Prochlorococcus marinus XMU1404: one gene and its partner. The protein of the gene in region 1 interacts with the protein of each later gene in a pairwise test. Links are inferred from orthologs where the notes say so. Each region holds a gene or a part of one and is shown in the gene's direction. Other genes may lie near its edges.

What was found.
Region 2: the proteins of HA144_RS00375 (region 1) and HA144_RS05800 interact in binary tests that used the Escherichia coli proteins (3 or more experiments, as listed by UniProt). The link is inferred for Prochlorococcus marinus XMU1404 from one-to-one orthologs.

Annotation. Positions count from the first base shown.
Region 1 is NZ_JAAORE010000001.1:73,249-77,632, reverse strand. Bases 343-3,342 are described here. They hold HA144_RS00375 (aminotransferase class V-fold PLP-dependent enzyme), read left to right. Parts: upstream 343-1,215; coding sequence 1,216-2,469; downstream 2,470-3,342. Other genes in these bases: HA144_RS00370 (alpha/beta hydrolase family protein), read right to left, coding at 2,466-3,342; HA144_RS00380 (SufD family Fe-S cluster assembly protein), read left to right, coding at 343-1,216. In the rest of the region: more of HA144_RS00380, read left to right, coding at 1-342; more of HA144_RS00370, read right to left, coding at 3,343-4,384. UniProt on the Escherichia coli protein: Cysteine desulfurases mobilize the sulfur from L-cysteine to yield L-alanine, an essential step in sulfur metabolism for biosynthesis of a variety of sulfur-containing biomolecules.
Region 2 is NZ_JAAORE010000002.1:366,881-371,746, reverse strand. The notes cover bases 1,044-3,811. They hold HA144_RS05800 (SufE family protein), read left to right. Parts: upstream 1,044-2,101; coding sequence 2,102-2,521; downstream 2,522-3,811. Other genes in these bases: HA144_RS05795 (homoserine dehydrogenase), read left to right, coding at 2,566-3,811; HA144_RS05805 (5-formyltetrahydrofolate cyclo-ligase), read left to right, coding at 1,506-2,063; ruvC (crossover junction endodeoxyribonuclease RuvC), read left to right, coding at 1,044-1,496. Also shown: bchI (magnesium chelatase ATPase subunit I), read left to right, coding at 1-1,017; more of ruvC, read left to right, coding at 1,023-1,043; more of HA144_RS05795, read left to right, coding at 3,812-3,867; HA144_RS05790 (hypothetical protein), read left to right, coding at 3,938-4,189; HA144_RS05785 (ABC transporter substrate-binding protein), read left to right, coding at 4,207-4,866. UniProt on the Escherichia coli protein: Participates in cysteine desulfuration mediated by SufS. Cysteine desulfuration mobilizes sulfur from L-cysteine to yield L-alanine and constitutes an essential step in sulfur metabolism for biosynthesis of a variety of sulfur-containing biomolecules.

The DNA of each region.
Region 1 (4,384 bases):
GGAAATTATTGAAAAAATAAAAACGAATAAATTAATTGACAATCAAACAGAAATACAAAAAATCTGTCTTCATAAATTACAATCAAATCCCCTCCCTAATCCTAAAAGTGAATTATGGAGACTTTCAAATAAATCAAAATTTTCAAACTTTTTAAACTACTCTGTTAATGAAAAAAATCCAAAATTCGATATACCCTATCCAGAAAATTCTCAAGGTACTATTAGATTAATAATTGGTGAGAATTGCCAAATTAAATTAATAAAAGAAAATTATTCAATACAGCAATTAAGTGAGTATGAATTAAATAAATATATAAAAGAACAGATAGCTAGTTTTGATCAAAACGAAAATTGGAGTGACCTACTAAATCTGTCTTTAAGTTCTACAAAGAATTTATTGGGATTAAAAATAAATGGATCAAAAATCCCTCCTATTGAAATTTTTAGTCATGCATCAAGTCATTCTTTAAACGCAAAAACCCTAGTAATATTTTTGGAAAAGAATTGCGATATTGAATTATTACAGGTAAATCTTGGGAAAGAAAACTCTTCATTATCTCAGTCAACTTTTTTTTTATTAGAAGAAAATAGTTCCGTAAATCATGGTGTTGTTTCTTACGGTGAAAACAGATCAAATTTATTAAATTCTCTCAATGTTATTCAACAAAAAAATAGTGAATACAACTTAGGTTCCTTACATTTCAAATTCAATTATGCAAGATTTGAAATTAGTATTAAACAATCTGCAGGAAACGCTAAAACCAATATCAAAGGTATGCAAATAACCAAGAAAGATGAACAAATTTCTACATATACAAAAATAGACTTTAATGGTCCAAATGGATTTCTAGATCAAATCAACAAATCACTTGCTGACGATAAATCACATGCAATATTTGAAGGTTCAATAATAGTACCGAAAATTGCCCAGAGAACTGATGCTTCTCAATTAAGTAGAAATTTACTTTTATCAAATCTCGCACAAATAGATACTAAACCTCAATTAGAAATAATTGCTGATGATGTCAAATGCAAACATGGCGCTACAGTCTCGCAACTTAATGAAGAAGAACTTTTTTATATGCGAACAAGAGGGATCACATTACCAGAAGCAAGTAAACTACAATTAAGTTCTTACTTTCAAGAAGTAATTTCATTTATTCCCATTTCAAAAGATAGATGGGATTTGCTTGATAAACTTTTAACTGAGAATTAATGGAAACGATTCAAAATTTTCCTGAAATAACTAAGAAAGACTTTCCTCTTTTAAATAAGAACTTAAAAAGTAATGAGCACATCATTTATTTAGACCATGCTGCAACTACTCAAAAACCAATACAAGTCTTAAAAAAAATTGATGAATATTATAGAAACTTTAATGCCAATGTACATAGAGGCGCGCATCAATTAAGTGCTAAAGCAACAGAAGAATTTGAAAATGCAAGATATTTAATCAGCAAATATATAAAAGCGAATTCAGCAAAAGAAATTATTTTCACAAGAAATGCTACTGAGGCAATCAATCTCGCCGCTAGATCATGGGGCGAATCTTCATTAAGAGAAAACGATGAAATTCTCTTATCAATAATGGAGCATCATAGCAATATTGTTCCATGGCAAATGGTCGCAGCAAAAAATAAATGCAAATTAAAATTCATAGGTATAGATAAAAATGGAAAATTAGATATAAACGATTTTAAATCAAAGTTAACAACTAGAACTAAGCTTGTGAGCCTCGTACATGTTAGTAATACTCTAGGTTGCTGTAATCCAATTAAAGAGATAACTAAATTAGCTAAACAAAAAGGGGCTCTAGTATTAATAGACGCTTGTCAAAGTTTGGCGCATCAAAAACTGGATGTAAGTGATCTTGATATAGATTTTTTAGCCGGATCAGGACACAAACTTTGCGGTCCCACAGGCATTGGATTCCTTTGGTCAAGAAAAGAAATCCTAGAAAAAATTCCTCCTCTCTTTGGAGGTGGCGAAATGATTCAAGATGTTTTTGAAGAGACAAGTACTTGGGCAGAGCTACCACATAAATTCGAAGCTGGAACTCCAGCCATTGCAGAAGCAATAGGTCTAGCGGAAGCTATTAATTATATAAACGCTATTGGATTGAATGAAATTCATGAATATGAAAAGACTATTACTAAATATTTATTTGAAAAATTAAATCAAATAGAAAATGTTGAAATTATAGGTCCATCCCCAGAGATAGATCCAGAACGAGCATCACTTGCCACCTTTTATATAAAAAATATACATTCAAACGATATTGCTGAAATTCTTGATTCAAAAGGAATTTGCATCAGGAGTGGGCATCATTGCTGTCAACCTCTTCACAGATATATTGGAATTAAATCAACGGCTAGAATTAGCATGAATTTCACAACAAATAAGGAAGAAATTGATATATTTATAGAAAAATTAAAAGATACTATTGATTTTCTAAAAATCAATTCTTAAATATTCAAAGCTTTTTTTAAAAATTCCTGAGATTTTTGCATTACTACTTCTTTATTTTCAATATTTTTAAACCCATGGCCTTCATTTTCAAAAAACATAACTTCTGAATATTTATTATTCTGAATCAAAATTTCTTGAATTTTTAAAGTTTGTTTATACGAAATAACTGTATCTTTTTTTCCATGGAACAATAAGATAGGTTGTTTTATTTTGTTAATGTGATTTATTGGCGATCTATTTATATATTCATGATGATTTTTTTCATAATTTCCTACCAAAGAATTTAAATAATCTTTTTCAAACCTATGCGTGTTGTAATGCATATCCTTCAAATCAATAACAGGATATTTACAAATTGCAGCTGTAAATATAGAGCCATATAATAAACAATTAAGGGCAGTTAAACCACCAGCACTATTACCAAAAATTACCACTTTCTCACTATCCACTAGATCTAATTTTATTAATTCAAGAACTAGTGCTTTGCAATCATAAGAATCAACAATACCCCACTTATGATTCAATCTATCTCTGTATGCTTTACCAAATCCTGATGATCCTCCATAATTGACTTCAGCAACAAAAAATCCCTTCGACGCCCAATATTGAACTTCAGAATTATAAGATCCATCAAAAAATGAAGTTGGTCCACTATGAGCTCTAACAAGGAGTGGTGGTTTTCTGAAATTATCAACAAGCGGTCTATAAAGAAATGAATGAGTGATTTTATCTTCAAAACCTTTAAACCAAAATGTTTCAGGTTTGGAAGATTCTTTTATATGATCAATATATGTTTGCTCAGAAAAATTTGATAAAACTTTTTTTGCAAAATCAATTTCAAGAACAATTCCAAAAAAATCAGATCCATATCCTTTTAAAAGAACTTTATTCTGAAAAACACTGAAATCACTTATTGAGGTAAAAGGGGTAGAAAATTCTTTAATTAATACAAGATCTTTATATTGTTCGACTATTAAACTATTTTCTTTTTTTGCTAAACAAAATAAATTTTTTATAGTCCCTGAAAAGAATGTTCTTCCCGAGACCCATTGTGGTACTCCATATTCAATCAAATTCCTCTCTAATCTTTTCTTAATATAAATATTCTCGATATCACTAACATCTAAAAACAATAAGTTCCACCATCCAGAGCTATCTTCAGAGCATACTAAAATTGTTTCACTTATCCAATAGGGTTGAAAAAAAGAAACGTTTTTTTTAGCATTGATCAGCTTATTTTTGAATTTTTTTAATTTTTGTATCTTTCCATCTAAGTCTATTTGAGCAAAAAACAGATCATTTTTCTCCCAAGGCATATAAGGAGAATCCCATTCAATCCAAGAAAGTAACTTAGCAGAAGTATTAGAAGATAATTCTCCAGCGAAATTTTTAAATTTTTTTATTCGATAAATATCTTGTTTAGTTTTTTTTAGGTTTAAAGAAAATAAATAATCTCTATTATTTATTTCGCAAATACCATACAAAAAAAAATTTTCAGAAATAACAAATGAAGAATCGAAATTTCCTTCAATTGATTTAGATAGTTGTCTAGATTCTTGAACTGAATCAAGATACTTATTTTGAGCTCTATCATTTGGTGCCACCTCTTTAAAAATTTGAAACCATACTGCCTTTGTCAACTGGTCAATCCATATCAAATAAAAATTATTTTTAAAATCTATACACTTATAAGATTTTCCACCATATCCGTGAAAATTATTTTTAATTTTATATTTTTTACTAGTTAATTTTTGAGGCAATGCATCTTTGATATTAAATGGTCTTGCAAAAATGGCATTTTCATTTTGACCTTCAGCTACGATATCAATCCAAAAAATGGTATCCCTAATAATTGTTAATTCCTTAAAAGCTTTCTTTTTAGAAAAATTTTGCCTAACTTTTAACTTATCATCAT
Region 2 (4,866 bases), on another replicon or contig:
CTATTGTTAAATGTTATTGATCCAAGAATTGGAGGAGTGATGATAATGGGTGATAGAGGGACGGGAAAGTCTACTACAATCAGAGCCTTAGCTGATTTGTTGCCAGCAATTGATGTTGTTAAAGATGATCCATATAATAGTTCTCTAATTGATCCTGATTTGCAGAGTAAAGAAGTTTTGGAAAAAATTGTCCAAGGAGAAAATCTAGAGATTATTCAAAAACAAGTCCCTATGGTTGACTTACCTTTGGGAGCTACTGAAGATAGGCTTTGTGGAACTATCGATATTGAGAAGGCCTTGAGTGAAGGTGTTAAGGCATTTGAACCAGGGTTATTAGCAAAAGCGAATAGGGGTCTACTCTATGTTGATGAAGTCAATTTGCTTGATGATCATTTGGTTGATGTACTTTTGGATTCGGCTGCTTCAGGATGGAATACAGTTGAGAGGGAGGGAGTCTCAGTTCGACACCCTGCTAGGTTTGTCCTCATTGGATCAGGTAACCCAGAAGAAGGTGAGTTAAGACCACAGCTACTGGATAGGTTCGGAATGAGTGTAGAAGTCAAAACAGTAAGAGATGCTGAATTAAGAGTTCAAGTAGTAGATCAAAGAACTTCTTTTGATGATAATCCAGATGAGTTTTCATTGAGTGTTGAGAAACAGCAGGATGAACTTCAACAAAAGGTTATTAAGGCACAAGAAATATTAAATTCTGTTCAAATGGACGATGATCTAAGATTGAATATTTCTGCAATCTGCGGAGAACTAGATGTTGATGGTTTACGTGGAGATATTGTCACAAATAGATCGGCAAGGGCAATTGCAGCCTTTGAGGGCAGAACTGAAGTGCAAGAAGATGATATAGCGAGGGTCATTTCTTGTTCTTTAAGACATAGACTAAGAAAAGATCCTTTAGAACAAGTTGATTCAGGTGAAAGAGTCATTCAAGCTTTTTGTAAAGTATTCGATTTAGATGAAAAAGAAAATATTTCAAAATTTCAATTGTCAGCTGAAGCTTAATAACAGTGAGAATAATTGGGATTGACCCCGGATTAGCAAGAGTTGGTTATGGAATTATTGAAATAGAAAATGAAAAAAAGATATTGTTAGATTGCGGTGTTATTGAGACATGTAAAAATAAAAAAGAAGAAGATAGACTTTATGAGATATTCCAAGATATTAATGAATTAATAAATCATTGGAACCCAACTGCAGCGGCGGTAGAAAAATTTTTCTTTTATAGATCAAGCACTACCATTAGTGTGGTGCAGGCTAGAGGCGTGATTATGATGGTATTGGCCTCTAAAAAAATTCATGTTAGTGAATATTCACCCGCTCAGATTAAATTAACCATTGCTGGTTCTGGAAAGGCATCTAAAAAAGATATTCTTGAGGCTGTTATGTATAACTTAGAACTTAAAAAACCTCCAAAACCTGATGATTCCGCAGATGCATTGGCCATAGCACTAACAAAACTAAACGAAGATGGCTTTAACTGAAAATTTAATATGACTATCTTTGTAAAAAAGAAATTGGAGAGGGACAAGTTTAGAAAACTAAGAGATGAGATTTCTCTTAATCAAAGAGAAAATGTAGAAAAGAATGTAAGGTTGTATGTGGATTCATTTGTTAAGGGATATAAAAATATTGGTTATATAGCAATATATTGGCCTCTGAAAAATGAAGTAGATATAAGGAGTCTTAAGGAAAAAATTTCATTAGCTTTGCCTAGATGTGAAGATAAAAAAGAGTTGTTATTTTATCGATGGGATGAAAGACCCCTTACCAAAGATTCTGAGGGGATACTAAGTCCAAATAACTCTTTCCCTTTAAGTCATTTTCAGATAAGCATGATACTTGTTCCATGTCTTTCTGTTGATAAAAATTTAACAAGATTAGGTTATGGAGGAGGTTATTTTGATAAATTAAGAAGAGATAAAAATTGGAGGAATGTTCCATGCATTGGAGTATTAACTTCTAATTGTGTAAGTAAGATCCCATTAACCAGAGCTGAGTGGGATATTCCTTTATCAGGCTACATCACAGAAAAAGAAATATTTGTATAATAGAACATTAATAAAGTGACAAATTTATAGTTTTAAAAATGGAAATTCAGGAAAAATACAATAATTTATCAAAATTAGTAGAAAAGTTGAAGAAATCAGAAGATCCGAAAAGAAAATATGAGTACATTTTGTGGTTAGGCAAAAAATTGAAAGAACCAAATAGTGAAATCCTTGTTGAGGAAAATAAAGTTAGGGGATGCGTTTCAGAAGTTTTTGTTAAGGCAAATATTAAAGGTGGTAAATTATTTTGGGAAGGATATTCTGATGCCCTAATAACCAAGGGTTTATTAGCATTTTTAATTACTGGCCTAAATGAATTAACACCAAATGAGGTTGTTAAAATAAATAAGAAATTTATTGAAGATACTGGTTTAAAAGCAAGCTTAACTCCTTCACGATCAAATGGTTTTTTAAATATATTATTGAAAATGCAGTCTCAAGCAAATGAATTTTTGTAGGTCTAATAATATAAAATTAAACTCAAAGTTAAAAGAAATAAAAAATGAGAAAATGCAAAATTGGAATTGTAGGTTTTGGAACTGTAGGTTCAGGGATTTATAAAATATTAAGTTCTGAAATTGATTCACATCCAATTCTAAAAGAAATAGAAATTGCAAAAATAGCAGTTAAAGATCTTAATAAAAAAAGGGATATTGAGCTAGATAATAATTTATTAACTGATGATCCATTTAAATTAATTAATGACCCCTCCATAGATGTAATTGTTGAAGTAATGGGAGGGGTTGATTTGGCGAAAGATATTATTCTGCAATCATTAAAATCAGGTAAATCTGTGGTTACTGCAAATAAAGCAGTCATTGCAAGATATGGAGAAGAAATATATAAAACTGCATCTAAAGAAGGAGTTTATGTACTGTCAGAGGCGGCAGTTTGCGGGGGGATTCCTATAATTGAACCATTAAAAAGATCATTAAAAAGTAACAGCATAAAAAAAATGGTTGGGATAATAAATGGCACAACAAATTTTATTCTTTCAAAGATGACAAATGAAAAAGCTGATTATAAGGAGACCTTAAAATTGGCACAAAGCCTCGGTTATGCAGAATTTGATCCAACTGCAGATGTTGAAGGCCATGATGCTGCTGATAAGATTTCAATTCTTAGTGAACTTGCATTTGGAGGGAAAATCAGAAGAGAGGAGATAAATTCTGAGGGCATTAGTAAAATTAATCTAAAGGATATCGAGTATGCCAATAAATTAGGATTTGAAATAAAACTTTTAGCGCTCTCCGAAAGGGGACAAATTAATAGTAATGATTCACTTGCTTTAAATATTTGGGTAGGACCTTCTTTGATTCCAAAATCTCATCCATTGGCAACAGTTAAGGGAGTTAACAATGCTTTATTGATAGAGGCTGATCCTCTTGGAGAGATAATGTTTTATGGTCCAGGTGCAGGGAGTGGCCCAACTGCGGCATCAGTAGTATCAGATATATTAAATCTGCATGCCACCTCAGTAAAAAATAATAATTCAATCGATCCATTATTATCTTTTGATTTCTGGAGAAAATGTCATATCATAGGATCTTCAAAAATAAATAAAAAAAATTACCTCAGAATTATCTGTCTTGATAGTCCAGGTGTAATAGGAAAGATTGGAGATGTTTTTGGAAAGAATAATGTATCCATCGAATCAATTGTTCAACTAGATGCAAGTGTGGACAAAGCTGAAATTGTCGTTATTACTCATGAGGTGCATAATGGAGATTTTGAGAAATCGAAAGATGAAATTAATTCGCTAAATGAAGTAAAAATTATTGCAAGTCAATTAAGTTGTATTTAAAAAAATAGTTTGCAAATTTCTTTATAGCTTGTTAAACCGAAGAAAGTAAGTGTTTGGTTTTAGCACCTTAATGATTAATTCAAAACTATTAGGCAATAAAAATGAAAAAAATAATATAATTTGCTCTGAAAACCTTTACAAAGGTGCCTGTGTAAAAATTAAAAATAGTAATAAGACTTTTCAAGTAATTGGTATAAATATAGGTAAAAAAATTTGTTGGGTAAGAGAGTGGCCTTTTGCCTGTAATTCTAATAAAACATTTGCTTTAGAAATAAGTCAAATAACCTTACAAATTTTCTGCTCTAATAATTCTTCAGAATAATTAAGTACTTAAGAAATATGAAAAAAAAAGGTGTTTTATTAATGTTTATTATTTTAATTTCTTTTTTACAGACTTCTTGTGGCTCAAAAAGAATATCAAAAAAAATCATAGTAGCAAGTTCTGGGAAAATTGAATCTTTAGATCCAGCTAGAGCTAATACTCTTAAAGCAATTCAATTAATCAGTTCTCTGGGAGACACATTATATGAATTAAATTCTAAAGGAGAATTAATACCTGAATTAGCCTCGGGGATGCCAATTATTTCAAAGGATAGACTTCAAATAATTGTCAATTTAAGAAAAAATGTTTTTTTTCATGATGGAACTTCATTTAACTCAAATGCAATAAAGTTTTCTTTTGATAGATTCAAAAAAATTGGAACGATGAACTATATTTTAGGAAATAAGATTAAATCAATAGAAACACCAAGTGAATATTCAGTCATAATAAATTTGAATAAACCATCAAGTTCTTTAAATGGTTTACTTACATCAGTAAATTTAACTCCAATATCTCCCTCATTTTACAAAGAATATTCTGACAAGTTTCTAAATGAAAAATTCGTTGGGACTGGTAAGTATGTGTTAACCAGTTTTTCTAATGAAGTTCAATCAATTGATCCGCATTTGAATTATTGGGGCGAAAAACCTTTAAATAAGGGCATTAATTTTGTGGGA